2 linked regions of the Sediminitomix flava genome follow. The protein of the gene in region 2 interacts with the protein of the main gene of each other region in a pairwise test. Links are inferred from orthologs where the notes say so. Each region holds a gene or a part of one and is shown on either strand. Other genes may lie near its edges.

What was found.
Region 1: the proteins of rfaD (region 2) and BC781_RS07595 interact in binary tests that used the Escherichia coli proteins (3 or more experiments, as listed by UniProt). The link is inferred for Sediminitomix flava from one-to-one orthologs.

Annotation. Positions count from the first base shown.
Region 1 is NZ_QGDO01000002.1:57,916-65,792, reverse strand. Bases 1,941-4,751 are described here. They hold BC781_RS07595 (1,4-dihydroxy-2-naphthoyl-CoA synthase), read left to right. Parts: upstream 1,941-2,830; coding sequence 2,831-3,673; downstream 3,674-4,751. Other genes in these bases: BC781_RS07585 (Maf family nucleotide pyrophosphatase), read left to right, coding at 4,472-4,751; BC781_RS07590 (class I SAM-dependent methyltransferase), read left to right, coding at 3,752-4,402; purL (phosphoribosylformylglycinamidine synthase), read left to right, coding at 1,941-2,202. In the rest of the region: more of purL, read left to right, coding at 1-1,940; more of BC781_RS07585, read left to right, coding at 4,752-5,041; BC781_RS07580 (DUF445 domain-containing protein), read left to right, coding at 5,063-5,671; BC781_RS07575 (gliding motility lipoprotein GldH), read right to left, coding at 5,731-6,216; BC781_RS07570 (PSP1 domain-containing protein), read right to left, coding at 6,273-7,832. UniProt on the Escherichia coli protein: Converts o-succinylbenzoyl-CoA (OSB-CoA) to 1,4-dihydroxy-2-naphthoyl-CoA (DHNA-CoA).
Region 2 is NZ_QGDO01000001.1:1,024,863-1,032,740, forward strand. Bases 1-2,812 are described here. They hold rfaD (ADP-glyceromanno-heptose 6-epimerase), read right to left. Parts: upstream 1,984-2,812; coding sequence 1,018-1,983; downstream 1-1,017. Other genes in these bases: BC781_RS03900 (3-oxoacid CoA-transferase subunit B), read right to left, coding at 1-380; BC781_RS03905 (acyl-CoA thioesterase), read right to left, coding at 485-934; BC781_RS03915 (NUDIX domain-containing protein), read right to left, coding at 2,065-2,694; BC781_RS03920 (hypothetical protein), read right to left, coding at 2,797-2,812. In the rest of the region: more of BC781_RS03920, read right to left, coding at 2,813-3,381; BC781_RS03925 (carboxypeptidase-like regulatory domain-containing protein), read left to right, coding at 3,608-4,015; BC781_RS03930 (helix-turn-helix domain-containing protein), read left to right, coding at 4,205-4,768; BC781_RS03935 (flavodoxin family protein), read right to left, coding at 5,216-5,863; BC781_RS03940 (DUF2255 family protein), read right to left, coding at 5,952-6,329; BC781_RS03945 (DUF2255 family protein), read right to left, coding at 6,352-6,828; BC781_RS03950 (alpha/beta hydrolase), read right to left, coding at 6,815-7,786. UniProt on the Escherichia coli protein: Catalyzes the interconversion between ADP-D-glycero-beta-D-manno-heptose and ADP-L-glycero-beta-D-manno-heptose via an epimerization at carbon 6 of the heptose.

The sequences.
Region 1 (7,877 bases), on a different replicon or contig from region 2:
CAAGAGCGTATGGGATTGGTAATGAAAGCTGAGAATGTAGACAAATTGAAAGCAATCGCAGAGCGTGAGCGTGCTCCTATGTATGTAGTAGGAGAGGTGACTGGTGATATGCATTTCAAATTTGAAGATAAAACAGGAGCGCAAAACCCTATCGACTGGAAACTGTCAGATATGTTCGGTAATCCTCCTAAAACGATCATGAATGATGCTTCTAAAGATGAAAAATTCGAAGAAGTAGCATATGATAAAGCTAAAATCTACGAATACCTAGAAGATGTTCTTCAGTTAGAAGCTGTAGCTTCAAAAGATTGGTTGACAAACAAAGTTGACCGTTCGGTAACTGGTCGTGTAGCACAGCAACAATGTGTGGGTGAGCTTCAATTGCCACTTTCAGATGTTTCTGCAATGGCTATCGATTACAGAGGAACTGGTGGTATTGCAACTTCTGTTGGTCATGCACCTGTTGCGGCTATGATTGATCCTGCTGCAGGTTCAAGAATGGCTATCGCTGAAGCATTGACTAACCTTGTTTTTGCTCCAATCGATGATAAATTGGCAGGGGTTTCACTTTCAGCAAACTGGATGTGGCCTTGTAAAAACGAAGGCGAAGATGCGCGTTTGTATAAAGCTGTTGAAGCTGTTTCTGATTTTGCATGTGAATTAGGAATCAATATCCCAACGGGTAAAGATTCACTTTCAATGACTCAGAAATATGAAGGTGATACGGTTTATTCTCCGGGTACAGTGATCATTTCATCAGTAGGTGAAGTAACTGACCTTAAGAAAATCGTTACTCCAGATGCAAAAGAAGGAGCTACATTAGTTTATGTAGATTTCTCACAAGACGGATTTAAACTTGGCGGTTCTTCATTCGCTCAAGTTGTAAATAAAATTGGTCAAGAAGTTCCGACAGTAAATAGTGCTGCTTATTTCAAATCGGCATTCAATACTGTTCAAGCTTTGATCGAGGAAGGAAATGTAGTGGCTGGTCACGATATCTCAGCAGGTGGTTTGATTACTGCTTTGTTGGAAATGTGTTTCCCATCTACAAACGTAGGTATGGAGCTTGATCTTTCAGAAATGGGAGAAGCTGATATCATCAAATTGTTATTTGCTGAAAAAGCGGGTATCGTACTTCAAGTGAATGATGTGAAAGCTACTGAAGCGGCTCTTTCTGCAAATGGCGTTGACTTTACAGTAATTGGTAAAGCTGTTGCTTCTGACGATGTGAAAATTGCATTGAATGGTGAGACGCTTGACTTCAACATCCCAATGCTTCGTGATACTTGGTTCAAAACATCTTATTTCCTTGACCAACAACAATCAGGTGAAGAGAAAGCAAGAGAGCGTTTTGATAACTACAAGCACCAAGCACTTCACTATACTTTCCCAGAAGGATTCTCTGGTAAGTTGAAAGATTTGGGCATTGATCCTGATCGTAAAACGAAAACAGGTGCTAAAGCAGCTATTATTCGTGAAAAAGGAGTAAATGGTGATCGTGAGATGGCTTACTCTTTACACCTTGCAGGATTTGATGTAAAAGACGTTCATATGACAGATTTGATCTCTGGTAGAGAAGACTTGTCAGATGTAAACATGATTGTCTTTGTAGGTGGATTCTCGAACTCAGATGTTCTTGGTTCAGCAAAAGGTTGGGCTGGAGCCTTCTTGTTCAATGAGAAAGCTAAAGCAGCACTAGACAACTTCTATGCTCGTCCTGATACATTGAGTTTGGGTGTATGTAACGGTTGTCAAGTTATGGTAGAGCTTGGTTTGGTAACGCCAGACCATGATGAGAAGCCTAAGATGTTACATAACGAATCGTACAAATTCGAGTCTAATTTCTTGAACATGGAAATCCCAGAAAATAATTCTGTGATGTTCAATTCATTGAGTGGTACTCGTCTAGGTGTTTGGATTGCACACGGTGAAGGTAAATTCCAATTGCCAAAAGAGGCTAGCGAATACAACATTGTTGGTACTTATGGTTATGAAGCATATCCTGCAAACCCTAACGGTTCTGACTACAATGCAGCAGCTCTTTGTTCGGCAGACGGACGTCACTTGGTAATGATGCCACACTTGGAAAGAGCAATCTTCCCTTGGAACTGGGCACATTATCCATCAGATAGACAAGATGAAGTTTCTCCATGGATCGAAGCATTCGTAAATGCTCGTAAATGGGTGGAAGCTCAAAAATAAATTTAGATTCTCTTTGAGTCTTAAGGCAAGTCAATTTTTATTGACTTGCCTTTTTTGTGAATTATACATAATAAGCTGTAATGAAAACTAGTAATGAGTTCATTTTCAGTATTTTTGTCTTTGAAATAGAATGAACTACGTTCATCTTTACTTTGATCTACTAGTGTTGTGTTATTAACCTTTTTAAGGATTTTTTATCGGTTAAAATGTTGATTAGTAGTTTTTTAAACTTAGTGTGTTTAAAATATTCAAAAAAATGTAAATAATATTTGTAGAATATTTGACTTTATTAACTCGAATTCTATATATTTGTAATGTACAAAAACGAGAAAGAATAATACAATAAAGATATATATGCAACGATTCGTTGCGCAAGAATTTTTTGATTGATAATGGGTTAATAAATTAGGTTAAATGAGAAAAGGCTGACACTTTGTGTTGGTCTTTTTTTCTTTGTAATTGTTTGTGAAAACAACCGTTTCAGATTTTAATAAATTTTAATCAGTGTCTTCATTTTCTAATTGATGAAGTGAAGTTTGTATTTGATCTGAAAAATATTTCTCAATTTGTATCATCTTTTTCAATGAGAAATGTAGTTTTGAAACTGTATTACTTTAATGATAAAAAGATGAGCAAGATAGATTGGAAAACCGTAAAGGAATTCGAAGATATTACCTATAAGAAAGCAAACGGGGTAGCTCGTATTGCTTTTAACCGTCCGAACGTGCGTAATGCATTCCGTCCTAAAACAGTAGCAGAACTTTATCAAGCTTTTCTAGATGCTAGAGAAGATACTTCTATTGGTGTAGTTTTGCTTTCAGCAGAAGGCCCTTCTACAAAAGATGGTGGATATTCATTCTGTAGTGGTGGAGATCAAAATGCAAGAGGACACCAAGGTTATGTTGATGATGACGGAATGCCTCGTCTTAACATTCTTGAGGTACAACGTCTGATTCGTTTTATGCCTAAAGTAGTTATTGCTGTTGTTCCTGGTTGGGCAGTAGGTGGTGGTCATAGTTTGCATGTAGTATGTGATATGACTTTGGCGAGTAAAGAACATGCAATCTTTAAGCAGACAGATGCTGATGTAGCAAGTTTCGATGGTGGTTATGGTTCTGCATATTTGGCTAAAATGGTTGGTCAGAAGCGTGCTCGTGAAATTTTCTTCTTAGGTAGAAATTACTCTGCTCAAGAGGCTTACGAAATGGGTATGGTAAATGCTGTTATTCCACACGAAGAACTTGAAGATACCGCTTATGAGTGGGCGCAAGAAATCTTGATGAAGTCCCCAACAGCTATCAAAATGTTGAAGTTTGCATTCAACGCTACAGATGATGGTATGGTTGGTCAGCAAGTGTTTGCAGGAGAAGCAACTCGTTTGGCTTATATGACTGATGAAGCGAAAGAAGGTAGAGATGCTTTCCTTGAAAAGAGAAAACCGAAATTCAATGAAATCAAATGGATTCCATAGGTTTTTTTAAATAAAAAGAATAGAGTCATCTTAATGCGTTTTAAGGTGACTCTTTTTTTATAATCAAATTGTTAATTCATGCTTAATGAATACGATCGAATCGCTTTCATCTATGATAAATTAGTCTCTTTAGTTTTTGGGAAATCTATCCATAAAGCACAAGTAGCTTTTCTAGATAAATTAGAGGATGGTGATAAAGTTTTAATAGTTGGAGGTGGTACAGGTTGGATATTAGAAGAGATTTTCAAAAGAATAAAACCTTCTAAATTAATTTATGTCGAAGCCTCTTCTGAGATGATAAAATTGTCTGAACAACGAAATGTTTCAAAATTGAATCATGAATATATTGAATTTATACATTCAGATTCTTTGTTATTTGCCTCCAATGTTCAGTTTGATGTAATTATAACTAACTTTTTTCTTGACCTTTTTACAAATGAAGAACTTCAAGGCTGGAAAAGTCAAATTCTAAATTTATTGAAACCTAGAGGATTTTGGTTCGTATCAGATTTTCAACTAGTCTACAGTTCTTTAGATTCATACTGGCAAAGAGTATTTTCATTATTTATGCATCGTTTTTTTAAACTTTTTACAAGTTTAAGACGAAATCAATTTCCTAATTGGGAGTCGCTTTTTGATGATGTAAACTTACAAATCATTGCGAGTCAATCCTTTTTCAGAGGAATGATTTTCTCTAAGGTTTATTCTTATAAAGATTCGATAACTTAGTACTCATTTCGGTTGGCAATAAGTTTATCATCTGCTAATTTTATCTGCATTTTATTGTGATTTTTAAGTATGGATATTGGAAAAAAAATAATATTAGCTTCAAACTCTCCTAGAAGAAAACAATTGCTTCAAGAAATGGGATTTACCTTTGAAGTGAGAACAAAACCAACAGAAGAAGTTTACCCTAAAGATTTAGAGGCAGCTAAGGTTGCAGAATATTTGGCTGTGTTGAAAGCATCTCCTTTTAAAAATGAGTTAGAGGAAATTGAGTTAGTAGTTACTTCAGATACGACGGTTATTGTAGAAGACGAAATTTTGGGAAAGCCAAAAGATGCGGAAGAAGCTTTTGAAATGATACAAAAACTTTCGGGTAAATCTCATGATGTAACTACAGGGGTTTGTTTGATGTCTAAAGATAAAGAAGTAAGTTTTTCCGATTCAACGACAGTAACCTTTAGATCGCTTTCAGAGGACGAGATCAAATATTATATTGAAAACTACAAGCCATATGATAAAGCGGGAGCTTATGGTATACAAGAGTGGATTGGTTTAACAGGAATTACTGAAATTAAAGGCTCATATTTTACAGTAATGGGATTACCTACAGTGAAGTTATATGAAGCTTTAAAATCTTTTTAGTCAAGAGAAAATACAAATACAATGAATTTTACAATATATATTATTCCTTTTATTTCAGCAGCTATTGGTTGGGTGACAAATTATGTAGCCATTAAGATGTTATTTAGACCAAGAAAAGCAGTTTATGTTCTTGGATACCCTGTACAAGGTATTTTTCCTAAAAGAAAGCCAACATTGGCTAAAAGGTTAGGAGGAATTGTCGCGAGAGACTTATTCTCTCCAGAAATGATAGCTGATAAATTAGATACTCCTGAGAATAGAGCCAGCCTCAAAAAATCAATATTAGAGCGTATAATGGAATACATCGATGAAATGGTTACACAAAATGGTGGAGGAGCTCTTCTAATGATGTTTGGAGGCGATAAGATTAAAGATCAGATACATGAGCGCCTAGAGACTATGCTTGATGAGATGATTCCTCAAATGATGAATTCGGTTACTCAGAAAGTAGAAGAGGTTGATATTGAAGATATGGTAGAGAAGAGAGTTCTTGATTTCTCAGATCAAAAGTTGGAAGACCTTCTGATGTCTGTGATTAAGAAAGAACTTAAGTTTATTGAGTTGATGGGAGCTATTCTAGGTTTTATTATCGGGTTTGTTCAAATCGGAATTGTTGCTTTGACAGCTTAAACTAAAAGCTCTAGAAATTAAAGAAGGATTACTTCATTGAATGAAGTAATCCTTTTTTATTATTCAGCATATTCAATTCTATATCCTATTGCTTGTACACCGTTTAGTGAATCTGGACGCATATAGTGTTTTAAATTAAGTTGATATGTTCCAGTGTCTAATTTAATGTTTTGTTGAAGGGGAAGTTGAAGAGTGTAAATGGCTATGCCATTTCCTAATACTTCACTACTTTCTCCAAATGGAGCTCCTTTCTGAGGGTGCATTAAGTTAAACTCCGTCATTTCATTATTACTTAGAGTATCTTGCCCTTTTATGAGATCATAAATTACAAAGAGGTTGTAATGAGGGTACTCAAGTGAATAACGGATGTTGAATAAAAGATTATGGCTTCTGTTGACTTCATTTACCTTAAACTCAAATGAAGAAATAGAGTCATATTCCCAAATGTTATTATCAAAGTTTGTGTATTCTTCTTTTTCAATAGTGGAATCACATGCATAAAGAAAAGGAAGAAGTGCTAGGCTTAGGAAATAAAAAAGTTTCATGTTTTTATATGATAAAGCAAGCAGACTACTTTTTGATAAGTAGTCTGCAAGTATTATTATTTTGAATCTGTTGGTTTTCGATTAGATGGCTTCCTTCTACGATTAGGTCTGTTTGGAGCCTTCTTTTCCGGAGTTTGCTTTTGAGGATTACCCTTAGCTTGAGTAGGTTTTTGTCCTTGTTTTTGACTATTACCTTTACCTCCCCATTTCTTAGGTCTGGATTTTGATTCGGGCTGTTGTTCTACCTTTTTAGGAGTGTTCTTGTTTTCAACTTTTTCCTTCGGTAATGCTCTTCTTTTATGATGTGGAGTTGCTTCAGCACCTTTATTGTCTGTAGAAGTTACTTGATCATTCGGCTTTCGTCTATTTGGACGTTTAGAATTTTGATCTTGTCTAGTACTTCTGTCTCCACGTCTATTTGTTCCTTGTCTTTCAGTAGAACCAGATACATTCCCTCTTTGGCGTCGTCCTCTTTGTCGATCAGACTTTTGAGGCTTATCCTCTTCTGTCGGTTCGTTAGAAGCTTTTCGAATCGCTTTCTGACGAATTAGACGTTTTCTTTCGAGTTTCTCTACTGCTTCTCCTAATTTACTCTTGTGTTCCTTTGTAAATACTTCATCATCTTGAAGGGAAGTGATTTTTACTCCCTTATCGATTAGAGATAGAATTTCTTTAACTCTTTCAGCAGAAACAGGAACCCAAGTTGTTTCATTCTCATAGCTAAACCAAAGAACTTTTTTAAAGATGTCAACTTTTTGAAGAGATGCATCTCCTCTTTGAGTACGAATTGGTTTGTCAATTTGAGGAATATCAATAAGTGCGTCTAGGTAAGTTTCTAATTCGTAATTTAAACAACACTTAAGTCGACCACATTGCCCAGAAAGTTTACTAGGGTTTAATGACAAGTTCTGATAACGAGCAGCCATTGTTGTAACACTCTTGAACTCTGAGAGCCAAGTAGAACAACATAACTCTCTACCACAAGACCCAATACCGCCTAATCTACTAGCTTCTTGTCTTAAACTAATCTGACGCATTTCTACTCGGATTTTAAATTCCGAAGCAAGAATCTTAATTAGTTCTCTAAAGTCTACACGATCATCGGCAGAATAGTAGAATGTTGCTTTTGTATTATCAGCCTGATATTCTACATCAGAAAGCTTCATTTGAAGCTTTGTATCTTGTATAATTTGTCTAGTACGGTAAAGAGTAGGCATCTCACGTTGTTTAACGCGAGCAAATTTCTCTAGATCTTTATTCGTAGCTTTTCGAAGAATTTCTTTTACTTCTGGATCTTCTTCTTCTATATTTTTCTTTAGCATTTGAAGGCGAACAATTTCACCTTGTAAAGAAACATGACCGATATGGTGGCCGTTTTGCATATCAACCACTACTGGGTCTCCAGCGTAAAGTTCAAGGTTCTGAGTATTTTTGAAATAGCCTTTTTTACCACCTTTAAACTTTATTTCTGTAATATTAAAACGTTCATGACTAGGTAGATCCATGTCTCCTAACCAATCATAAACGCTCATTTTTCCACAAGCAAGTCCGCAGTTTCCATTGCTTTTACAGCCTGGAGCTGCTCCGTCACCTGTCCCGCAAGATCCACAACCCATATATTTTTAGCTATTTAAATTCTAAATTTATAAATAAGCTTCTCT
Region 2 (7,878 bases):
CCTCCCATACCTTTCACCATCTTCCCAGGGATTTTCCAATTGGCAATATCTCCATTCTCAGAAACTTCCATTGCGCCTAAAATGGTCAGATCAATATGTCCCCCTCTAATCATCGCAAAGCTTTCAGCAGAACTAAATAGGCTAGAGCCAGCCAACATACTTACTGTTTGCTTTCCTGCGTTGATCAAATCAGCATCAACTTCATCTTCTGTGGGAAAAGGACCGATGCCTAACAATCCATTTTCAGATTGTAATACGACATCAATATCAGATGGGATATAGTTTGCTACAAGAGTCGGGATACCAATACCTAAATTGACATAAAAGCCATCCTCAAGCTCTTTCGCTATTCGTTTAGCAATTCCGTGTTTATCTAGCATGTTGTTGTTTGTGGTTTTTGAGTCTCTATTGACAGCCTCCTCAAGCTGAATAGTAACTTATTACAATAAGTTAAAACTTAAATCCACAGAATACAAGTATTTTACTAATTCTCTGAAGGAACACTCTTTTCTAAACGGATAATATTATCCCACATTAACTGAGGCACGGTGACAGTTTCCCCCAAATTAAAATCGTAATGGATGATTGAAGAACTAAAGAAAGCGACCAAAGTATTGAACTTGGTACTATAAAATTTGGAGATCATCTTAATTCTCTGATCATCAAACTCCTTTACTTTAATCCCTACTTTCACCTGATCTGGAAAAGTGACAGGATAGACAAAGTTTGATTCCATAGAAGCCACCATCAAACCTTGGTTTTTGTGTTCTTCATCGGAAGTTTGGAGTCTTCTAAAATATTCTTGTTGGGCTGTCTCAAACCATTTAATGTAGGTTGAATGATTGAGATGTTGGTGTGCATTCAAATCTCCCCAAATGACAGGAAACTCTAACCAGATTGGAAATTCTGAAGGAATAAGTGCTGTTGATTTCATGTTGTTTTGATTGTACCTATACTGATGCAATCAAAAAACAGAAAGAGATTGTTCCCAAAACGGAAACAATCTCTTTTTTATTTCTAGTAATATTTCTTTTCAGAAAGGTAATTTTTCACATAATCTGTGACTCCTTCCTCCAAAGTATGGAAGGCTTTATCGTATCCGATACTTCTTAACTTAGACATATCTGCCTCAGTGAAATATTGGTATTTGTCACGAATATCTTCAGGAGTATCTCTAAATGAAATATTCTCTGCTTTATCCATTGCTGCAAAAGTAGCTTTTGTAAGGTCTAAGAACGTACGTGCTGTTCCTGTACCCAAGTTGTAAAGTCCTGAGTTCTTACGGTGATGCATCAAGAACATCATCACTTCCACTACATCTTTTACATAAACAAAGTCTCTTGACTGATGTCCATCTGCAATTCCTTCTTTGTGCGAACGGAACAATTGCATTCCTTCAGTCTCTCCGATTTGTTTGTGAGCGTGCATAATCACAGATGCCATACGTCCTTTATGGTACTCATTAGGTCCGTATACATTAAAGAACTTCAAGCCTGCCCAGAAGAAAGGTTTCTTCTCTTCTTTCATTGCCCACTTATCAAAATCATTCTTAGAGACACCATAAGGGTTTAATGGTTGTAATTGCTCAATGATGTCCTCACTGTCAACGTAACCATGCTCACCTAATCCATAGGTTGCAGCCGAAGAAGCATATACCACAGGAATGGCATGTTCACAACATGCTTTCCAAACTTTTTTCGTGTATTCTGTATTTAGGTGGTTCAACACGTCCATATCGAACTCAGCCGTGTTTGTACGAGCCCCCATGTGGAAGATAAATTCAACCTCTAGGTGATTTTTATCTAACCAATCAAAGAAATCTTCACGATCTACTTTTTCAATAATTCTTTTGCCATCCAGATTTTTATTTTTTTCTGGATTAGAGAAATCATCAACTGCAACCACGTGGTTGAAGTTATCCTCATTCAAGCGGCTGACCATACAGCTCCCAATGAAGCCTGCTGCTCCCGTTACTACAATCATTATTTAAGAATTTATAAAGTCGATCAAATGAATTTGAGGGCAAAGTTAATTATTTCAAAGAAAGAAATAACTTCTAAGTGATTAGATTTTAGGAATGTTTTGTGAGATCAAATCTTGCGTTTGAAGCCACTGCAATCCGATAATTGTCTTGGCATCGTGTATTTGCCCTTCTTCAAGCATTTTATAAAGGGTCTTTTTATCATAAAATTCCAAGGCAATATCTTCATATTCACAATCCAATCCACCGCCTTCTTCTATTTTAGATGCATTGTCTACTTCTATATAGAATAAATGGACTTTCTCATAAGTATTGCCTGGTGTAGAAAAGAAAGAACAAATGAACTCCGTCTTCTGAGCTTTATACCCAGTTTCTTCCAAGACTTCTCGTTCAATGGCTTCAAATTTACTTTCTCCTTTATCCAAAATTCCAGCTACGGTTTCTGTAAGCCAAGCATTTCCACTTTGCATGATTGGGAAACGAAATTGCCTTACCAAAACCACTTTCTGTAAATCCTTGTGCCAAAGAATTGCGGTTACGGCTTCTCCTCTATCGTTAAAAATACGAGTTATGGTATCTGTCATCCCTCCATCAAACTTCTCATGACGAAGCGTCCCTTTTCTGATCTTAAGAAAATCGTCATAGACGGTTTCTTCTGACAGAATCTCTACTTTTTGAGGATGTTTATTGATTTTTTTTCCTTTTAGGTACATGATTTCAAGGTATCTGATACTCAGTTTATAAACAAAACTTAAAGCAAAAGGATATAATCATGTATCTGATTTCTTGATAGAAAGGAAGTTATTCTTAGAATTTTAGTGCAATGGTTGTCGAATAATCACAGTTTTGTCAGATGGCGTCTTTCCCAAATAGATTTCATGGTGAAATTCCTTTGGTCGTCGTCCCAATTGACGGATGTAACGAAACATTTCTCCTATCGGAATATCTGTATTACTAGACATATGCCCTTTACCTAACATCTGAACACAATCACCATCTTCATATTCAAAAATACTGATCCCATTTACAGAAGAAGTATTCCCATCGCTATGATAGCTCTGAAATAAAGAAATAAGAGAATCTTTAAATTTTAGAGGAATTCGTAAAAGTAGTTTCCATGCCCAACGCGTATGGAGTTGACTTTTATCTTTAGCACTCTGATCTAACTCCCAAAGAGTCTCTAGCCTTGGGATACTAAATGAAATCTGATGTTCTTTGAGGGCGTAGTTTGCAAATTCCTGTGCAAATTCTAGAAGCAATTTAGATTTTGATTGAAATTCATTATGGTCAGGCTCACCAATTCCATTGATACTCAGGTATAATTTTTTATCAAAGGAAATAAATTCCGGGGTATTCTTAGCATTGTAATAATTAGGATCTATAGCTTCTATATCAAGCATGATAAGGATTGGTTTCTTCTTGAAATTAAAAAATAGTGATTTTAAAAAAACAGTTCCATCAAATAATAGGTGATTTCTCTAAATCTTAAAAATTTGTTATGAAATATTTATAACTAACTCTTTGAATCTCACTCTAAGATTATCTTACTTTTGCTAAAGGAAGGTATGTGATATCTTAATTTACCTTACCGCTTTTTTGTTTCTCATTTCCTCATATATTTAGTCTATGAAAAAATTAGTAAGCATTATTTCTTTCATTAGTTTTATTTTATTGAGTGCCTATACTCCTATCGACTCTTTTGACAAACCTGTTGTATTGTTGAAAGTTACCGTTTTAGATGAGACGGGTAATACTCAAAAAAATGCTAAGATCAGATTATATGAATCTTTGACTGACTTTCAATTTGATGATAATGTAGTCGTAGAAGGAACGACTAACGATAAAGGGAAAGCCACATTCAAAGGTCTTGCACCAAAGAGTTATTTTGTAAAAGCTTGGAAAGGTAATAAAGTTTCTCCAGAAGCTGGATTAAAAACTAAGAAGTTACAAAAGAATAATTTGAATAAGATAAATGTGATCATTTCAGAAGCTAATGAAATGGCAATTCCAAAAGTGAAGAAAGAAGGTAAATAATAGACCTTAGACTTCTAAAACAAAGAGCCTTACAAATCATTGTAGGGCTTTTTTTATTTGCCATTGCATTATTTCTACTCCGAGTAAAACAAATCAAACTATATTCTAAGATAAATAGACTGAAATTAGCACTACAAGAAACATCTCTCTATACTTACGACATCTAAAGGTTCATCAAATCACTATTACTTGTCCAAAAATCTCAGATATATAGATCGAAAAATCATTGCAGAAGGACTCAAGCTAAAATTAAGCAAAGCTGAGATTGCAGACACCTTGAAGGTCTCTGTGACTACCATCTACCGAGAATTGAACCGAAACACCCGTAAATCTGGTACTTACGATCCAAAATATGCCCACAAATTAGCATTAGCCCGTAAAAAACGGGTAGGAAGCATTGCCAAGAAAAAGTCTGTACAGACAAAAAAGAAAGCTTATACACTTTATGCTGATCGTCGTTTGATAAAATGGTTTTCGGACACGACAGAAGGAAGAAAACCTAAAAACACTTTTCTTACTCCTTTAAAATGGGGAAGTGCGTATCAGGTTATACTTTCAAAGAAAGTATTCCATTTCTACAACGATTTCGCATTATTCGCCTTACTCTATTATCATGAAGGTTGGAACTTCCCAACAATCATTGATGTACTTTACAGTTCATTTCTACCCCATCTAACATCCAACTCAACTTTTGTTTCAAGTACAAAAGCCTTCACTCCTATAAACTTTATCCAAAAAAATACAGCTGCTTAATCCTATTCTCCCATTTTTTTAATTGCTCAATTGGAAAAGTCACTACACCTATGATCGGAAATTGAAAATGCTTCAATTTTGCAGCCTCAAGAGGTTAATTCTAACTTAGAAAACCTTCATCTTTTTGAGCTTAGTTTCTTTTTTGCATTTGCTCACGAATTGTATTTGATCTTCAATTTTAACTAAATGGACTTCTATTCACCTATAAAGTTCATTAATCAAAAAAACGTGTAAAACTAAAAAAGCATCAAGCTACAAAAGCCCAATGCTAATAAATTTCACCCTAGTATAAATCTGTGACGTTATAGTAGGGCTAACATTACGAAGTTTAGAGAGTTGATTATTCCTCATCTTGATCACTCAATTAGTGCTAGAACGCCAAACTGCAGCTTTGAATCCTATAGGTTTAACTTGGGATATTAATTTTTGAAAATGCCTTTAGTCATTCTACAAGTCTGTTGAGATGCTCAACTGAACCAATTGTTCCAATATTTGCTTTTCTAATTCTTGCGTGTCTATCTGTTGTCCCATTCGTCCTCTGTTCACTGCTATATGCCCCATAAACACTCCTCCTTTTGCTCGAACTGAATCTGCAAAATCGTCAATATACTGTTGCTCAAATTTACTATTGTAAGTATTGAATAATATGACCTTGGTTCCTCTCAAATCATTTGATCTAATGAACTCCCAAATAGGTGGTGCGGGACTATACCACCAAATAGGGGATCCTATATAAAGCGTGTCTATTGTATTGAAATCAACAGGATTGTAATTAATTTCCGCTTTTTGCTTTCGTGCATCTTGATTGGCATTTATCCAACCATTGAGTCCAATCTTATAGTTTTCAGCTTCAATAGGAAGAAGCATTGCTTTTTTATGCTTTGCAATAGTCTTGGCTGCTACCTCTGTATTCTTGGATCGACTAAAATAAGCGACAACAGTTTTTGAACCGTTTGTATTTTCTTGAAAGGGGAAAAGCGCATTGTCCTTATATTGCTTATGTTCAGTACTTACAACGAATACTGCAAAACCAACAAGGGATAACAATAATGTTCCAATTAGTCCGAGGAGAATGTAAATCACTTTCTTTTTCACTGTCTAAAACAATACTTTATATTACTCAAATCAAGCCACGTTTGATCATATCTATGTGCATTAACAACACCATATTTCTGCTTGTTCATTAATCCAGTACAGGGACAAGTTCCATAGTTCTTTCCATAAAACGTTTTCCTGTCATTTTATGAGCAATTTCAGGATAATGATTCAGACGTGTATCATATTTTTCGATATACGCCCTATTGATTTCCTCTCCCAAAGCTTCTAGATCATCAGGAATAATTCCTTTTACTCGAATCTCAATTTGCCCACATTTGATATGCCCCTTTGGATCATTTTGAAAGCTGGTATACCAGCTTCGTTCAGCAAAAGCGTACTGCCTACAGAATATTCTATTATAAGCCACCACTAGCCAAATATCATTGAATCTATGTATTTCCCCTGCCTTAATTTGAGGAGTTTTGGTCTCATGAACCAAATTTAGGATTTCATTCTTTGTCATGTTCATTCCCTTTAAGAATTAGCTATGGTCTAGTTGCTATTACCTTCAACTCCAGTGTCCGCGCCATCCTTTCTGCTTCGATCATTTGTTTGGCAATTTCGGGATGATCTCCATCTCCATACTTTTGTATATAAGCTGTATTGATTTTCTCATTGATAGCATCGAGATCATCAGGTATTATACCTTCAATTTGATAGAACTTATCGCCACATTGTATCGCTCCCTTTTTATCTTCCAAAAACTTATAATACCAACCCTTTGGATCGCCTAGCCATGACCTTGAAAAAATTCTATCGTCTACAACGACCATCCACATGTCAATAAATGGGTGGGTGTCACCCTGTCTGATGGTGGTAATGGGTGTGGCATTAATACAATTTATAAGATCTACATAGTCTTGATCTGCAATACTATGGATCTTGTTTTGCTGTGCATAAGAAAATTCCCCCATCAGTATTGACAGAGGAAAAATCATAATCAGTATTTTAAAGGCTTTCATTAAATAATTGATGAATTTTATCAATAGCTATGCTTACTGCTTCCTCAACATGATATAAATCGATATGCGATGCACCCTCTACGATGAATAACTCACCTCTTCCTTCATTGGTGTAGCTAATCGCTTCGTCACTAAGTGGACCAGTCAGTGCGATTTCACCCCTGATAGCAAGTAATGGACGATCATTCAGGTATTTTAGCATCGGATTCACATTCATCATATATCGAATGTCTATGGATTGTGCGTCTCTGTAATCACCATTGGTCACTTTATACCATCCACGATTACCACCTTCTCTGTAATAGTGACTGGCTTGCTTCCAAAATTGATTTCTTGTTTCCCATTGGCTTTGATCTTCTGCAAAATCCGTTTCACCATACCAAGCATCTACATATTGCTCCTCATTAGTAAGGTAATAATGCTTACGTGCTTTAATGGACGTCTCCAGCATTTCATCAAAGGGTAATGCGCCTGCAGTAGTTACCCAGCCCGCAAAATCAAAAATTCCTGATACCGTGGCGACTTTTTTGATTCGTGGATCAAAAGCGGCAGCATAAGCTACATAGCCTGCCCCAGAACAAATCCCTAATCCTACAATGTTATCTTCATCCACACTCTGAAGACAGCTTAAAAAAGTCACTGCATTTTTAATATCATAAACCTTCATGAAAGGGTCTTCACGGTATCTAGGCGTTCCTTCACTTTCTCCAAAAGTTCTGTGGTCAAATGATAGCGCGATATACCCTAGGCTAGCGAGCCTTTCAGCATATAAACCTGTCGATTGCTCTTTTACTGCTCCTGCTGGTGTTGCAGTCACGATAGTCGTATACTTTTTCGTTGCATCAAAATTTGCTGGAGTGAATAAATTACCTTGTAACTTATAGCCTTCACTCATAAACCAAACTGGATTTTTTCCAGCCTTTAATGCTGTGGAGTATTTGATTCCAAAATTCTTCATTGCTACTTTTTTAAAATTTGTTTCTGCAAAACTATAGTGTAGCTGAATCTTGAAAAGATACTTTTTCGGAGATTATGGGTAAAAATTAGAGA